DNA from 4 places in the Neopusillimonas aestuarii genome. Region 4 is predicted to be linked to each of the others. Evidence: predicted binding sites of a transcription regulator. Region 4 holds the regulator's gene; each other region holds the start of a gene.
The links. Region 4 encodes sigma-54, which starts transcription at its own class of promoters, with help from an activator protein. Its sites were predicted from a motif close to TGGCANGNAANCTGCTTT; they were not measured.
Positions count from the first base shown of each region.

Region 1: the regulator sigma-54 is predicted to act here: its motif matches at 2,136-2,153, upstream of prpB (methylisocitrate lyase).
Region 2: the regulator sigma-54 is predicted to act here: its motif matches at 2,009-2,026, upstream of G9Q38_RS04840 (urease accessory protein UreD).
Region 3: the regulator sigma-54 is predicted to act here: its motif matches at 1,471-1,488, upstream of nirB (nitrite reductase large subunit NirB).

Region 1 is NZ_CP049990.1:263,622-267,590, forward strand. It holds gene prpR (propionate catabolism operon regulatory protein PrpR) at 47-1,966, opposite strand; gene prpB (methylisocitrate lyase) at 2,186-3,085, shown strand; gene prpC (bifunctional 2-methylcitrate synthase/citrate synthase) at 3,158-3,969, shown strand, end outside.
Region 2 is NZ_CP049990.1:1,007,306-1,011,274, reverse strand. It holds gene G9Q38_RS04855 (DoxX family protein) at 1-403, opposite strand, end outside; gene G9Q38_RS15360 (helix-turn-helix domain-containing protein) at 520-693, shown strand; gene G9Q38_RS04850 (substrate binding domain-containing protein) at 735-1,451, shown strand; gene G9Q38_RS04845 (DUF411 domain-containing protein) at 1,448-1,864, opposite strand; gene G9Q38_RS04840 (urease accessory protein UreD) at 2,106-2,948, shown strand; gene G9Q38_RS04835 (urease subunit gamma) at 2,970-3,272, shown strand; gene G9Q38_RS04830 (HupE/UreJ family protein) at 3,291-3,923, shown strand; gene G9Q38_RS04825 (urease subunit beta) at 3,938-3,969, shown strand, end outside.
Region 3 is NZ_CP049990.1:215,389-219,357, forward strand. It holds gene G9Q38_RS00995 (LysR family transcriptional regulator) at 1-2, shown strand, start outside; gene G9Q38_RS01000 (nitrate regulatory protein) at 16-1,317, shown strand; gene nirB (nitrite reductase large subunit NirB) at 1,664-3,969, shown strand, end outside.
Region 4 is NZ_CP049990.1:581,714-585,682, forward strand. It holds gene G9Q38_RS02760 (AI-2E family transporter) at 1-22, shown strand, start outside; gene G9Q38_RS02765 (cupin domain-containing protein) at 19-675, opposite strand; gene bfr (bacterioferritin) at 688-1,158, opposite strand; gene G9Q38_RS02775 ((2Fe-2S)-binding protein) at 1,252-1,518, opposite strand; gene rpoN (RNA polymerase factor sigma-54) at 1,596-3,125, opposite strand; gene G9Q38_RS02785 (hypothetical protein) at 3,142-3,687, shown strand.

The sequences.
Region 1 (3,969 bases), 320 kb from region 4:
CTTGGCTTGTGCACTCAGTGCACAATACTGCCCTTACCCGAAGGGCTTAAGTTCTCTCTTGCTTTAAACGCCGCCACAATGTGGTACGGCTAATACCCAATGCCGTGGCGGCCGCATTTTGATCCCCCCCACAAGCATCAAGCGCCTGCTTAATCTGGCTTGTTTCAAGCCGCTGACGAAAGGTCTTCAGCCCTGCATCTTTAGACAAACCCTTTACACATGCAGCTGGCAAAATGTCGAGCAAGAGCGTACCGGGCGAAAAATCGGGCAGCGCAAACACCATCATGACCATCCGCTCAATAACGTTTTCCAGCTCACGCACATTGCCCGGCCAGTCATAATGCAAGGTATTCTTGAGCAGCGCCGGAATCAACGTGTCAATGCCGTCTGGCTCTGTTCCAATCCTGTGCGCAACACGTTCAAGCAATTCCTCAACCAGCAAGGGCAAATCCTCAACCCGCTCGCGCAACGGCGGAATAGAGAGTTGCAAAATATTCAAACGATAGTAAAGATCTTGCCTGAATCTCCCTTCGCCAATTTCAGCTTCAAGATTACGATGGGTTGCGGCTATCACCCGCACATTTACGGGCGTTGGCATAACTGACCCAATACGCGTAACCATTCGCTCTTGCAAAACGCGCAATAGCCGGGTTTGCAACGATATGGGCATTTCACCCACCTCATCCAGGAATAACGTTCCCGTGTGCGCGGCCTCGAATACACCCATTTTTCCGCCACGCGCCGCCCCAGTGAACGCCCCATCGACATAACCAAACAACTCGCTTTCCAGCAAGCTTTCCGGAAATGCCGCACAATTAACCGCAATAAACGGTTGTTCACGACGTCCGCTTTCGGCATGAATACCTTGCGCCAGTATCTCCTTGCCCGTCCCACTTTCGCCAAATATTAAAACTGATGCATCATGCTTTGCACATGCCAAGCCAAGCGCGCGCAGCCTCACTATTGAATCATGCTGGCCCAGAAGGTTGCTTAAGCGATAGCGCGTATGCTTTGACTGAACGCTTCGATTGCTGCGCAGGCTGTGATCCAAACGTTGAATTAAGGCTGAGTCTTGGCAAATCAGCACAGCGCCAACCAGTTCACCATGCTCTAACAAGGGTAACCGGGTCATCACAATGGTTCTATTGCCCACCTGTTGAATTTGCTCGGTCTCGACTTTTTGCGTCTGCAATGTTTTAGCCAAGCTCAGGTCTTCACTAACATGGCCAAGCTTTCTACCAATGAGCTTATGAGCAGGTTGCTCTAACAGTGCTACCATAGCCGGGTTCACCACCTCAATGCGGTCATCCACATCAACCGCCACGACTGCATCCCGGAGCTTTTCGAGAATTGTGTTCACCCGCTCGCGTCGCGCCAATTCGATACGACTTAATCGCGCGGCCTCAACCGCATCCTCAATGGCTTCACGCACCAGCCGCTGAGAATAGAGCAAAATGCCGTGCAAACCGTCTGCCTTCGCTAAATCAACCACCAGCCCGGGGGCAACAACCGCTTCAACCCCTTCCCGCTTTAACTGTAGAACACATTGCCGGGCATCGGCCTCGGTTTCATAACAATGCAACTGGACAGGTAAGTCCAAAACGCGCACAAAATCACTGAGTTCTGCAGGCACGCTGCCATACATCACAATTGCAACCCGCTCGGACACCCCCTTGGCCTGAACCAGACCCTGCATAACATCAAGCCCGCTCACCTTTACCAAAATCACTGGCAAACCGAGGTGTTGACGCAGATAGTCTCCGTTTGAGCCCGCTGCCACAACGGCATCAACCGTTCCACGAGTGCAGAGCGCATTAATTTCTACCACTGCATCATGATAGGCCCGCTCTAGCAGAGTAATTTGCACATTGCGCCTATACTCGGGTGCCAGAGCCTCGAATAAATATCTCAGCCCGTGTAACCCCACGGCGACAATATGTAACGGGGGAGCTGTTAATGCCATCATGACCATCCACCTGCAGTTTCATTTATGAAAATATAAAACAAAGTTTATTTCATTTTTGAAACAGCGTGTTTTATTACATCCACGGCCATATCGATCAAAGTTATAAGTTACACATATAAAACAGTACCTTATAGATCTCCATCTTGCACATAATCAAGGCCGATAAAATTGGCACGAATATTGCTTTAATAGCATCATATCTAATAATTGGGCTCAAAAATGCAAACGAAACCCACCACCGCCGGCACCCGCTTTCGCACAGCCCTTTCTCAAGAATGGCCGCTTCAGGTAATTGGCGCCATTAACGCAAACCATGCTCTGCTGGCACAACAAGCCGGGTTTCGCGCCATATACTTGTCGGGCGGTGGCGTGGCTGCGGGCTCGCTGGGCATGCCCGATCTGGGTATTAATACGCTAGACGACGTTCTGACCGACGTGCGCCGCATCACCGACGTATGCGAACTACCCTTAATGGTCGACATCGATACCGGCTTCGGCCCTTCTGCGTTTAACATTGCCCGAACCATTAAAAGCCTGATCAAGTTCGGCGCGGCGGCCTGCCATCTTGAAGACCAGGTGGGCGCCAAGCGCTGTGGCCACCGGCCCGGTAAAGAGATTGTCAGTACCCAGGAAATGGTTGACCGCGTTAAAGCGGCGGTTGACGCGCGAACCGACCCTGATTTTTTCATTATTGCGCGCACCGATGCCATTGCCGTGCATGGCGTGGAAGCGGCGCTTGAACGCGCGCAGGCCTGCGTCCAGGCCGGCGCTGATGCGGTATTTGTCGAGGCCGCATACGATCTTGACACTTATCGCCAGTTCACCCAGGCTTTGTCTGTACCCGTGCTGGCCAACATTACCGAGTTCGGGCAAACACCGCTATTTTCCAGCGAGGAGCTGGGGCAGGCGGGGGTAGGCATTGTGCTGTATCCGCTCTCGGCATTTCGCGCCATGAACAAAGCGGCGCAAACCGTTTACAACGCAATTCGCCACGACGGTCACCAACGTAACGTGGTCGACATGATGCAAACGCGCGAAGAGCTGTATCAATCTATTGGCTACCACGAATACGAGTCGCGACTCGACCAACTTTTTCAACGGCATAACGAAACAAAATAGCAACAAGCCTTACGCGAATTTATCGCAACGCCATTTCAACCATCGCGTTTCAGAACGCTCAGGAGACACACCATGGCTACATCCCGCTCACGCAAAAGCAAGTCTGCAACCGCATCAAAAACAGCGGCCGCCCCGGCAGTGCCAGAACAAAACACCCCTGCGTCCGCCGGGCCCAAGCCCAAGAAATCCGTTGCACTATCGGGCGTCGTGGCCGGCAACACCGCGCTATGCACCGTGGGTCGCAGCGGCAACGACTTGCACTACCGCGGCTACGACATTCTGGATATCGCGGAAACCTGCGAATTCGAGGAAGTCGCCTATTTGCTGATTCACGGCAGCCTGCCCACCAAAGTCGAGTTGGAAGCCTACAAAGCCAAGCTGCAACGTTTGCGCGGGCTACCCTTACATGTACAACAGGTTCTGGAAGCCTTGCCGGCAGCCAGCCACCCCATGGATGTCATGCGCACCGCCGTCTCAGCCCTGGGCTGTGTCTTGCCCGAGAAAGACGACCACAATCTGGCTGACGCGCGCGATATCGCCGACCGTTTGCTGGCCTGCCTGAGCTCGGCCTTACTTTACTGGTATCACTATAGCCACCGCGGTGAAATGATCGATGTCGTGACCGACGACGACAGCATTGGCGGTCATTTTCTGCACCTGCTGCATGGTGAAAAACCCAGCAAGGAATGGGTGCGCGCCATGCACACCTCGCTTATTTTGTATGCCGAGCACGAATTCAACGCTTCCACCTTCACGTGCCGCGTGATTGCCGGAACGGGATCCGACATGTATTCCGCTATTGCCGGTGGCATTGGTGCCTTGCGCGGCCCCAAGCACGGCGGCGCCAACGAGGTGGCCTTCGACATACAAAAGCGTTACGACAC
Region 2 (3,969 bases), 430 kb from region 4:
ACGAGACGGTCATTGCCAACAAAGCTAAAGCAAACTCATAACCATTGTTCGACATAAACAAACCGTTTCCAATGTGAACGCTCAAAATAGCGACCACCATTGTTACTGCCAAAATCACCGATACCGGCCTTACCAGCAGTCCAATTATCAGCGCCAACCCGCCAAAGAACTCAGCACTTCCCGCAAGCAACGCCATTGCGTAACCTGGCGACAAACCTAAAGAATCCATAAATTGCCCGGTGCCTGTTAGGCCGTACCCACCGAACCAACCAAACAGCTTTTGCGCGCCATGTGCGAAAAAAATTACGCCGGCCACCACGCGCAACACAAGCGGCGCCCAACGCTGCTCGGTTTGTAAAATCCGTCGGCTAAACGTGTTTTGAATATCTGAAGTAACTGACATACTGACCTCGTAAATGTAGAAAGTGATTTAAATGTTTCGTTGAGGCCCACTATACTGTTCCAATAATGATAGATAAACTGAGATTTTTGAAATAGATTGTTTATAAATAAGAGACAATGGACAAGTTCCAGGAAATGCGTGTTTTTGTTCACGTAACCGAAGCGGGAAGTTTTGTGGCTGCGGCAAACCAACTTGGTTTCTCAAAAGCCGCCGTATCGCGCTACGTCTCCGAGATGGAACATCGCTTGGGCGTCAGACTTATTCATCGCACAACCGACGACTTTCATTAACTCGAGAGGGCGAAATTTTCCTGGCGCGCTGTCGTGAAATTTTGTCTCGGATTGAAGAGTCGGAAGCAGAAATTGTCACGCAAAGCGATGTCGCTATTGGACTATTAAAAGTCAGTATTCCGGTAAGTTTTGGAATAAAACACTTGACTCCTTTATGGGGTGAGTTCATAGCCGCCCATCCTAACGTCACGCTGGACATCCAGCTCACTGATCGCGTTACCGACATTGTGGAAGAGGGATTCGATTTGGCTGTGCGAATCGCGCGTTTACCCGACTCCTCACTTGTCTCGCGCAAATTGACCAGCACACCATTAATTTTGTGTGCATCGCCCGCCTATGTTGCCAAACATGGTGAACCACAGCAGCCTGCTGATCTCACCCAGCATCAGACCTTAAGCTACAGCCTGTTTACAACCGGAGACCAATGGTCATTTACCGGCCCGGATGGCCCCGCCGTGGTGAAAGTACAGCCTCGTCTCTGGTCGAACAACGGGGACACCTGCGTTGCTGCCGCAATCGCGGGAAACGGCATTGTTCTGCAACCTTCTTTTTTAGTGGCAGAAGCTTTGGACAAAGGGGAACTGGTTCCCCTATTAACTGAATATCAGTGCCCGACACTTGATATATATGCGGTTTACCCCACACGTCGTTTCTTGCTTCCAAAAGTGCGTGCACTGATAGATTTTTTATCGAACAAACTTAAAAATCAACCATGGATAAAGCCAACGCTGGGGTACGAAACCAACAATGTTGATTAATCACGCGAAAATGGGCGCCCCTGAAAATCAACCGTGACCAAATTACCGTTTAGCGCACCCATGCCCGGCGCATTCGTCGGCATACCGGGGGCCGCTACTCCCTTCATCGCCGGGGTGGCCAGCAGTTTACGTACCACATTAGCCGGCACGTGCCCTTCAACCACCTGGCCCGTTTCGTCCATGACCGCCGTGTGGCATGAACCCAGTTTTACCGGTACGCCCAGCTTTTCCTTCACGGAAACCATATCGCGCGTTTTTATTTGCTTCACCTCGAAACCGGACTCCCGCATGTGTTCTGCCCAACCCGTGCAGCAACCACAGTTGGGATCTTGATAAACGGTAAGAGATGCGTCATTCGCATGCGCCATTGAAGCAACAAGAAGAGTGGCAAGAAAAGCCAGTCGCTTTTTCATAGGAATCCTTCTTAACAATAAAAAGCCAAAATGAATAATTGCACAATTACGGTGCGAACACGCACCTGAATGCAATCGCTGCCCGAAATTGGTGCACAGCATTCGACCATACCCATCATTGTGAGTTCACTTCTCGCCAAACGTTGGCACAGAACTTGCTAAGTCAACAGTATAAAAAACTCAAACGCACCTGCGCCACACTGCACAATCACAATGCAAAAACGCGATAGTCGTATCCATTATGCAAAACTGGCTTGCTCGCCTGGAACTTGAATTTAAATCGGGTTATGCCGATAAAACGGTACTGAGCCATAAGAAGCACGAAGGCCCTTTACTGGTGCAAAAAGCACTGTATCCCGAAAACACGCATACCTGTCATGCATCGATCCTGCACCCTCCTTCCGGCATTGCAGGCGGGGATCATTTAACCATCGACATTCAGGTTCATGCACATGCACATGCCGTCATCAACACCCCCGGCGCAACGCGTTGGTACAAAGCAAACGGCAAAGCCTCCGCACAATACGTCACACTCAAAGTTCAAGAGAATGCCAAACTTGACTGGCTGCCTCAGGAAAACATCATCTTCGAAGACGCTGACGCGACAACACAGACAACCATCGCACTGCAAAGCGGCGCTCGTATGATCGGCTGGGAGATTGTTCAACTAGGCAGTGTGTGTACCAACGAACATTGGCAGCGCGGCCAACTAACCATGGACTTGCGCCTGACACTTGACGACCGCTTACTGTGGGTTGATACGGGCCACTTATACGCGGGGCACCCTTTACGCCTATGCCAAAGCGGTATGGGCGCCTTTCCGGTTACCGCAACGTTATGGGCTTTCGGCCCAAAGTTAGCTGACCTCACCTGCGAAGAAATCAGTCTGTCGCTGCCATGGCACGACTCACTTCGCGCCGGCTTTACCCAAATTCCAAGAGCCAATAACCAGGCACTTTCCCTTGTTCGCGTGCTGGGCAAACACGCGCAAGAAGTTCGCGCATTACTCATCGAATTATGGTCGCAGTTGCGCCCCCTGATCCTGAACGTGGCGGCAACGCCTATTCGTTTATGGGCCACTTAATAAACCCAACCGGAGCAGACAATGGAACTGACCCCTCGTGAAAAAGACAAGCTACTTATCTTTACTGCCGCGTTACTAGCAGAGCGACGAAAGGCACGCAAACTAAAACTGAACTACCCGGAAGCCATGGCCTTGATCTCGGCAAGCCTGATGGAAGGCGCACGAGACGGTAGAACGGTAAGCGACCTGATGCACTATGGCACGACTTTGTTGACACGCAACGAGGTAATGGACGGCGTTCCTGAAATGCTGACTGAAGTGCAGGTTGAAGCCACATTTCCTGACGGCACCAAACTAATTACGGTGCACAACCCCATTGTGTAAGCACGCCAAGGAGCTCGCATGCAACAAGCAAACCAGACTTTAATAAACAAGCCCCACACGACGAAGTGGCATTTCATCTTTGCAACAGTTTCAATCTTTGCGCCCGTCTGGGCGCTCGCACACCCAGGCCATGCGAACGATCTGACACACAATGCGTTTTACATGGGGTTGATTCACCCTTTTACGGGTATCGACCATTTACTGGCCATGTTAACGACAGGCTTATGGGTAGCGCTTACCATGACAAGCCGCCTGCAACAGGCAAGCACCTTAACAGCCTTCCTGGTAGCCATGCTTATCGGTAGCGTGCTTAGCATGCAAGGAACGCACCTGCCGGCCGTGGAGCCTTTAATTCTGCTTTCACTGCTGGTCTTCGGTTTGCTGGTTGCCACGGCCGTTCGCCTGCCCAATTGGATCGCGTTTGGCATAACCGCTTTCTTCGCCCTGTTTCATGGCTTTGCACACGGCCACGACATGCCCGCCCAGGCGCAAGCGATGGGATACATCGGTGGCTTTCTAATTGGCACATTAGCTCTTCTTTTTGCTGGCACCTATGCGGGCCAAACATTGCGACCGCATGCCAGTTGGGCCATCCGTACCGGAGGCGCACTGGTCGCCGCATACGGCGTAACGCTGTTGGGCTTTGCATAACAAGGAGATACGACATGATCCCTGGAGAAATTCTTGTTGCCGAAGA
Region 3 (3,969 bases), 370 kb from region 4:
AACATCAAGACCACCATGTTTTCCGAGATCATAGACCCCATACGTCGCACGGCATTACGCACGGAAATTGAAGGCCTAAAGGCGGCAATACCCTTGCACGATCTAACACAAGCACTTGGCCGGGTAACTCATGCATTACAACGCGAACGAGGTGCGACACAAGGCTATTTAAACGATCTTGATGACACCCGCATAGCGTTGTTGAAAAACGCTGTGGCGCTCAGCGATTCCGTATTGCCAGAACTGCTGCCTCCTGCTCAAACAGTACTCAAAAATCCGTCGGGCCCGAGTGCCGCCCGTTTATTCAATCGCCTTGCCGACGCCCTCTCGGGCTTGCAAAGCCTTCAGCTATTACGACAGCAATGCTTCGCGCGCCGGATTCGCGCTGACACCGCGTTCGAAAAATACGCTTCGATCATTACCCGCTTACTTCACACGGTTTACGAAACGACCAGTTTGTGGGTTGATCCCCATTTGGCGGCTCAGGTTGTCGCATTGTTTTCCGTTATGCAGGCAAAAGAATATGCCGGACAAGAGCGGGCACTGACAATGGCGGGATTCACGCGAGGAAGTTTTTCAAAATTACACTTGCAACAAATAACACAACTTATCCACGCACAAGAAGCGTGCATAGAACGGGCAAAATCGATTGAAAAAGCCCATAACGGTACCCTTGGAGAATCGGAATTCGAAACGTCCGACATGGCATTGTTAGAACGAATGCGGCGTTTGGCACACACTCTGGAAGGACAAAACTCGTCGGGAGAATCATTGGGTGAAGCCTGGTTCCAGATCAGTACAGCACGCATTGAATCCTTACTCAATTACCAGAAATCACTAGAGAACCAACTGAAAGAAAAGGCACAAGCCCGCTTGGCCCAAGCCACCATCGCGCTCAATAGCGAGTCACTTGACGCCATGCCGGCCACACCCCCACTGGTAGGGCTTTACCTGCCTGTTGCACAACACCCGCAAAATTGGTCAACCGAACCAAGCACGATTTCCGACACTAACTTACCACCTGAATTGGGCCAAACGTTAATGGATTGGGCTTACGAGCAACAACGTAGCCTGCGGGAAACCCGCGAAGCACTCGCTCAGGCAGAAATAGCCGCGCAAGAGATCAAGATACTGGAGCGCGGCAAAACCAGACTAATGCAATGGTATGGCTGGACTGAAGACCAGGCTCACCGGGAGCTGCGTCGCATGGCGATGAACCGTGGTCGTAAACTAATTGAAATCGCCGGCGTCCTGTCGGAGCTAACCGACAAACCCGCTGAACCGATTAATGACAAACCCGCCGATTCCCCCGACTAAACATTTGCTCGACGAAAAATGAAGACAGCATTGGTGCATGTGAGCACCAATACAGTGCACCTTCAGTTCGCCCTCACATCAACAAGCCGACAACCTATTCAGTAAACCGCTTTAACTGGTAATAAACAGGGCACGACGAAACCTCTAAATAATTGGCACGTTTATTGCTTGGTATAGAACAAGCAGTCATCAAACGCAGACCAAGGACGGCCGGCAAAGATAACTGCCCGACTGATACGGACATGCAGTCAGTTTCTGAGCAAAGGCGCTTGCACCAAGGAATTTTGGTGTAGGCGCCTTTTTTGCATTTACGGTCCCTAAAACCATTGATGAGCTGGAGTGAAGTATGAAACCCAATGATCTTTCCAACGAACGTTTCACCGGGAAACCACGCCTGATCGTGATTGGCAATGGCATGGTCGGACAACGACTGCTGGAAGAACTCATGCAACTAGGCGCGCGTTATGACATTACTGTTTTCAGCGGCGAGCCCCACCTTGCATACGACCGGGTACAGCTTAGCCAGTGCTTTAACGGCTCTTCGCCGGACGATATCAAACTAACGGATGAAACTTTTTTCCACCACCACGGCATAACATTGCTGCACAACCAACCGGTAGCGTGGATAGATCGAAAAAAGCAATGCGTTTATACGGCGCAGGAGAGCGTCTACCCTTACGACAAACTGGTTCTGGCTACAGGATCAAACCCATTCATACCACCCATCGAGGGCAACGACCAACCCGGATGCCTACCTTATCGCTCGTTAACCGACATTGACGCGATTCGACACTGGGCTCAAGGAGCCCGCAGGGGAGTGGTGATCGGTGGTGGCTTGTTGGGTCTGGAAGCCGCGCGTGCGTTACATAGCCTGGGTCTCGACACACATGTTGTCGAGTTTTCCGGCCATTTGATGGCCATGCAGATTGACGAATCGGGTGGACAACTGTTACGCAACAAAATCGAAGCTATGGGCATTCATGTTCACACGCGTAAAATGACACGAGCCATCTCCACAGGCTTATCGTCCCGTTACCGCTTACGCTTCGCCGAGGGCGATTTCCTGGAAACTGACATGGTGGTCTTCTCGGCCGGCATCCGGCCATGCGACCAACTTGCACGCAACTGCGGCCTGGTCATCGGCGAACGCGGCGGCATCACAATTGATGCGCATTGCCGCAGTTCCGACACAAATATTTATGCCATTGGTGAAGTCGCCAGCTGGAACGGTAATACATTCGGCCTTGTGGCACCCGGGTACGAAATGGCACGCGTTTGTGCCGCACACCTGAGCGGCAATGATGCGACCCTTTTCAAGGGCGCCACACCCAGCACCAAACTGAAACTGCTGGGCGTTGAAGTAGGTTCTATCGGAGATGCTCACGGTACTACGCCAAACAGTGTGAAATGCGTGTTCGAAGACGCCCTTGAAGGAGTCTACAAAAAACTGGTGCTTGATGCCTCCGGCAAACGGTTGTTAGGCGCCGTGCTGGTTGGCGATACGTCATCATTTGCGATCCTGGATCAGTATTTCAGCAATGCGCTTGCAATGCCTTCCAAACCCGCCGCGCTCATCAGTCCAAAAACGGCAAACGAACCCGGACCAGGTATTGATAACCTGCCAGACAGCGCACAAATCTGTTCGTGCAATAACGTAAACAAAGCCGACTTATGCAGTGCCATTGCCAACGGTTCGACACAACTTGACGATCTGAAAGCAAGTACACGCGCAGCCACCTCTTGCGGTGGCTGCGCAACCCTGGTCAAACAAGTCTTTGATTCGGAGCTGACGCGGCTTGGAATGACCGTTGACAAAAGCCTGTGCGAACACTTTACCTATAGCCGCCAGGAGATCTACCACCTTGTTCGTGTCAACGGAATCCGCGACTTCAACACACTGATACAACGCTTTGGCAAAGGTCGCGGCTGCGATATCTGCAAACCAACTGTTGCATCCATTCTGGCCTCCTGCTGGAACGACTATATTCTTGCGAAAGAACACGCAACACTACAAGACACCAATGATGCATACCTAGGAAATCTGCAAAAAGATGGTACCTATTCAGTCGTACCGCGCATTCCCGGCGGCGAAATCACCCCAGAAAAACTGATCGTGATTGGTGAAGTAGCACGTCGATACAAGCTATACACGAAAATCACCGGAGGTCAACGCATTGACTTGTTCGGCGCACGCTTGGAACAACTACCCGAAATCTGGGAAGTATTGATCAATGCCGGCTTCGAGTCGGGCCACGCATACGGCAAAGCGCTACGCACTGCCAAATCGTGCGTGGGAAGCACATGGTGCCGCTATGGTGTTCAGGACTCGGTCAGCATGGCAATCCGGCTCGAAGAGCGCTACCGCGGCATACGAGCTCCGCACAAAATAAAGATGGCAGCCTCGGGATGTACGCGCGAATGCGCAGAAGCCCAAAGCAAAGACGTCGGCATTATTGCCACCGAGAACGGCTGGAATCTTTACGTTTGCGGTAACGGCGGAATGCGACCGCGACATGCCGAGTTGTTGGCCACCGACTTGAATGATCAGGAACTGATCCGCACCATCGATCGTTTCTTAATGTTCTACATACAAACAGCGGACCGTCTGCAGCGTACGTCAACCTGGCGCGAAAATCTCGAGGGCGGCCTGGA
Region 4 (3,969 bases):
ACTCGAGAACACAGAAGGTTAATGTTCGCCCAAGCGGCCTGTTTTAATATAAAACTTTGCCCCTTGGCCTCCCGCGGCGAAACCGGGATACACTCCTTCGGGCAAGCGAATCCAGCTCCCGGAAGAATAAGTTCGCTGCCGATCCAGAACACTGCCTTGCAGCACGAATATTTCCGCACCCGGCATAGAGCCACTGAACAAAGACGCCCCCGCCGGCAAACGCACCAACCTGACATTTTCCGAACTATCTGAATAAAGGGGGCAGTATTCTCTTTCCGGCTCCACAACCCAATTAGCCGGGTTGTTGGTATCGATACGCACTTCGCTCGTTTCTTCCCCGCCCATTTGCCATAGCTTAACGAAGATAACGACGCCTTCTTCACTAAAAGGTCGATGCGACGACCCAGGCGGGCTGCGCAAATACCAGCCCGCCGGATAATGACGGTTATCTTCAGAAAACGTGCCCGACAGCACGAGAATTTCTTCGCCGCCGGGATGTGAGTGGACCGGAAAAAAAGACTGGGGCGCGTACCTGACGACGCTGGTTGCACGCGCTTTCTCTTCGCCTACGCGATCGAGCATGACCCGCTCAACCCCTGCTTGGGGCGAAGACACCCACTCATATTGATCGGGCAAAACAAAAGCAGGTTTTGAAAAGTCGGCGTTAATACGCATCGCAAAAACGCTTTACTCTTCCATTTGGCTTTGCAGGTAATTCTGAACACCCACTTTTTCAACCAATTCAATTTGAGTTTCAAGCCAATCGATATGTTCTTCCGTGTCGTCGAGAATTTCCTGCAACAAGTCGCGTGACACGTAATCGCGCACCGACTCGCAATAGGCAATGCCGTCTTTGATGGTTTCCTGGGCACCCGATTCCAGTTTTAAATCGCACGACAACACTTCCGGCACGTTTTCGCCGATAAGCAACTTATGCAGGTCTTGAAGATTCGGCAAACCGTCGAGCATGAAAATGCGTTCGATGAGTTTGTCGGCGTGCTTCATTTCACCGATGGACTCGTCGTACTCGTGTTTGCCCAGTTTGTTGAAGCCCCAGTGATTCAGCATGCGCGCATGCAGAAAGTACTGGTTAATGGCGGTGAGTTCGTTTTTGAGTTGTTTATTCAGATGCTGAATAACGGTGGCGTCGCCCTTCATGACGGTTCTCCTTGGCTTGCAAAACGTTAGATAACAAGCCTACCACGCCAGTGCGACTTTCGCACTAGCGGGAACCATAATTTGGCGCCTTTTTCAGGCGCGACGGGCCACGACTTCCGTGAAGCCGGGAGGTAGAGCGGTGTCGTTCGCTGCTGCCTCGATGGTTTCAACCATATCGTGCACTGCGGGGTACGCAGCCTGGCGACCACCGGGCAGATACTCGGAAGCGGTATCGGAACAGCACCCACAGCACGATGCCACGCCCAACTGGGCCTGGAGATCGGACATGGTATGAGCGCCTCCGGCAACCGCTTCACGCACTTGCCGCTCGGTAATGGCGTTACAGATACAAATAAACATGAGAATAATTATCATCCATGTTTTTCTTCAACGCAAGCCCCCGTCAATTTTTTTTGTAACTGTCCTGCCACAAAAAATTACGCGCCTTTTAACCGCGCCTTCGCTTTACGCACAGACGCGGCATCGATGCCTTCTGCTTCACGGTACTTGGCCACGGTGCGACGCGCTACGTCAACCCCTTTTTCAGCCAGCAACTGGGCAATTTTGTTGTCGGACAAGGGCTTCTGAGTGGATTCGGCGCTGATGAGTTGGCGAATCATGGCACGCACCGCAGTGCCCGATGACGCCGGCGCCAAGCCGGAGCCGCCCAACGACGTTCCCAGGAAATATTTAAGCTCAAACACACCCCAAGGCGTTTGGGCGTATTTATTACGGGTGGCGCGCGATACGGTTGACTCATGCAGCTCGAGCGCATCGGCAATATCCCTTAGAACCAATGGCTGCATGGCTTGCGGCCCTTGCTCGAAAAATGCCTGTTGATGCCGCACGATAAACTCCGCCACCCGAAGTACGGTTTCAAAACGCTGCGCCACACTCTTCATCAAACCATGCGCCTGCTGAAGCTGCACCTGAAGTGCCGACGTGCTCTCGTCTGCCTTGTTTGACTGCAGCCATTGTTCATATTCAGGGTTCACCCTTAAGCGCGGAAAAACAGCGGGGTTCAAACGGGCATGCCATCGCTCTTGCACTTTACGCACAATCACTTCGGGCCGCACATAATCAGCCACGCTTTGCGCCCAGGCGCGGCCCGGTTTGGGATTCAGGCTTAAAACCCATTTGTGCGCCGCCTGCAAAATAGTTTGTGACACGCCTAACTGGTTTCGCAAACGGGTGAAATTCCCCGCGGCAAGCATATCAAGATGCTCGCCCACCATTTGCATCGCACAATCGACAACATCGACCGGATAGCTGCTCTGCGTTTGTCGCAACTGAATCTGCAGACATTCCGCCACGCTTTGCCCCCCCACCCCCGGCGGATCAAACGATTGCAACAAACGCAGCGCGGCAAGCATTTCCTCGCGGGAAACCACCTGTGGGTCCGCACCCTCATCATCGTTATCGACGGCGGCCTGCGGCGCCTGATCTGCACCGGGCGTGTCCTGAGGTTCGGGCACACCCAAATGACCATTTATGTAACCCACCACATCATCGATCGACACCGGCAACAAGCCATTTTCATCCAGTTCGTCGACCAGCAGCGTGACCAGCACCTTGTCACGCTCAGTAGCACGCGTCACATTCAATTGCCCCAGCAAATGATCCCGCAGGGTTTCTACAGATCCCGCTTCGTGCGGCGCGTAATCATCATCTTGGGAACGCTCCCCCATCGACGGCTGGGTACCGTAATGCTCGGCCTCATCGAGATACGTATTATTGTCTTGCGGCGCACCGTCGTCGTCTTGCGACAACGGGCCCTCTTCCGCACTGGACGTGTCGGTGTCATACTGCCCCTCAAGCTCCAGCAGCGGGTTGTCAGTCAGCGCTTGCGCCACTTCAAGCTCGAGTTCTTGCGCCGATAGCTGCAAAAACCGAATTGATTGCTGCAATTGCGGCGTTAAAGCCAATTGTTGCTGCTGGCGTAACTGTATCGATTGTCGCGATTGCATAGGTAAAATAGCCCGCATGAAAACAGAATCCACCCACCAGCCCACGCCCCGCGATTTCTCTGCGTTGCGTAACACTCTGTTAAAGCTCACCGCAACGCACAAAATCATTTGTACGGTTGTCGTCGTGGTCGTCGCCCTTGTGTGGTACTACCTGTTGCAACGCGTGGTTGCATTCGGCCACACTGTCGACTATACCGGTCTCGAGGTGTTAGGTGGCCCCACCATTGAATTTTTAAATCGCTACAACCCCTATTTCTGGTGGGCTTTGGTGGCGCTGTGCACGCTTATTATTGCCTATTTTCTAATCAACTTTGTACGCGCCGGACGCAAACGGGTCAATGCACAAGTGGTTGCAACCAATACGATGCAATCCCTGGTTGCGCAATTGTCGGAACCTGCCAAAGATGTCCTGCGTTGGGTATGGGACAACCCGCGAGAGCCCATTACTGTTGGTGATTTGCAACAAACGTCACAAGAGCTGCGCAACGGGCGCGCCCAGAAAATCGCTATTTCGCGCGAACACCTGCAGTTACTGGGGTCCTCCCCTGTCGACCCACCCTGAAAAGACTTGCAAATTCAGCATAAATATGGTCGACTATGGGTATGGATACCGTAACTTTTTCCTCTGTCGGCATTTCGAGTCGCGCTCACTGCGCCGGCCCCGTTGCGGCTACGGTTTCTCCTCTCTTCTCTCTGGCTCTACCCCTGCTACTACCGATCGGTTGTCGGGCCTAGCGCTATGTGGCAGTCCGGCAGCCGTTTGTGCCACGCCAAATTTTCTTCCCGAATCAAAATACAACCCGCTTGGTCAATCAAGCTTCCCTTCAAAATATTGCGTCGGCGT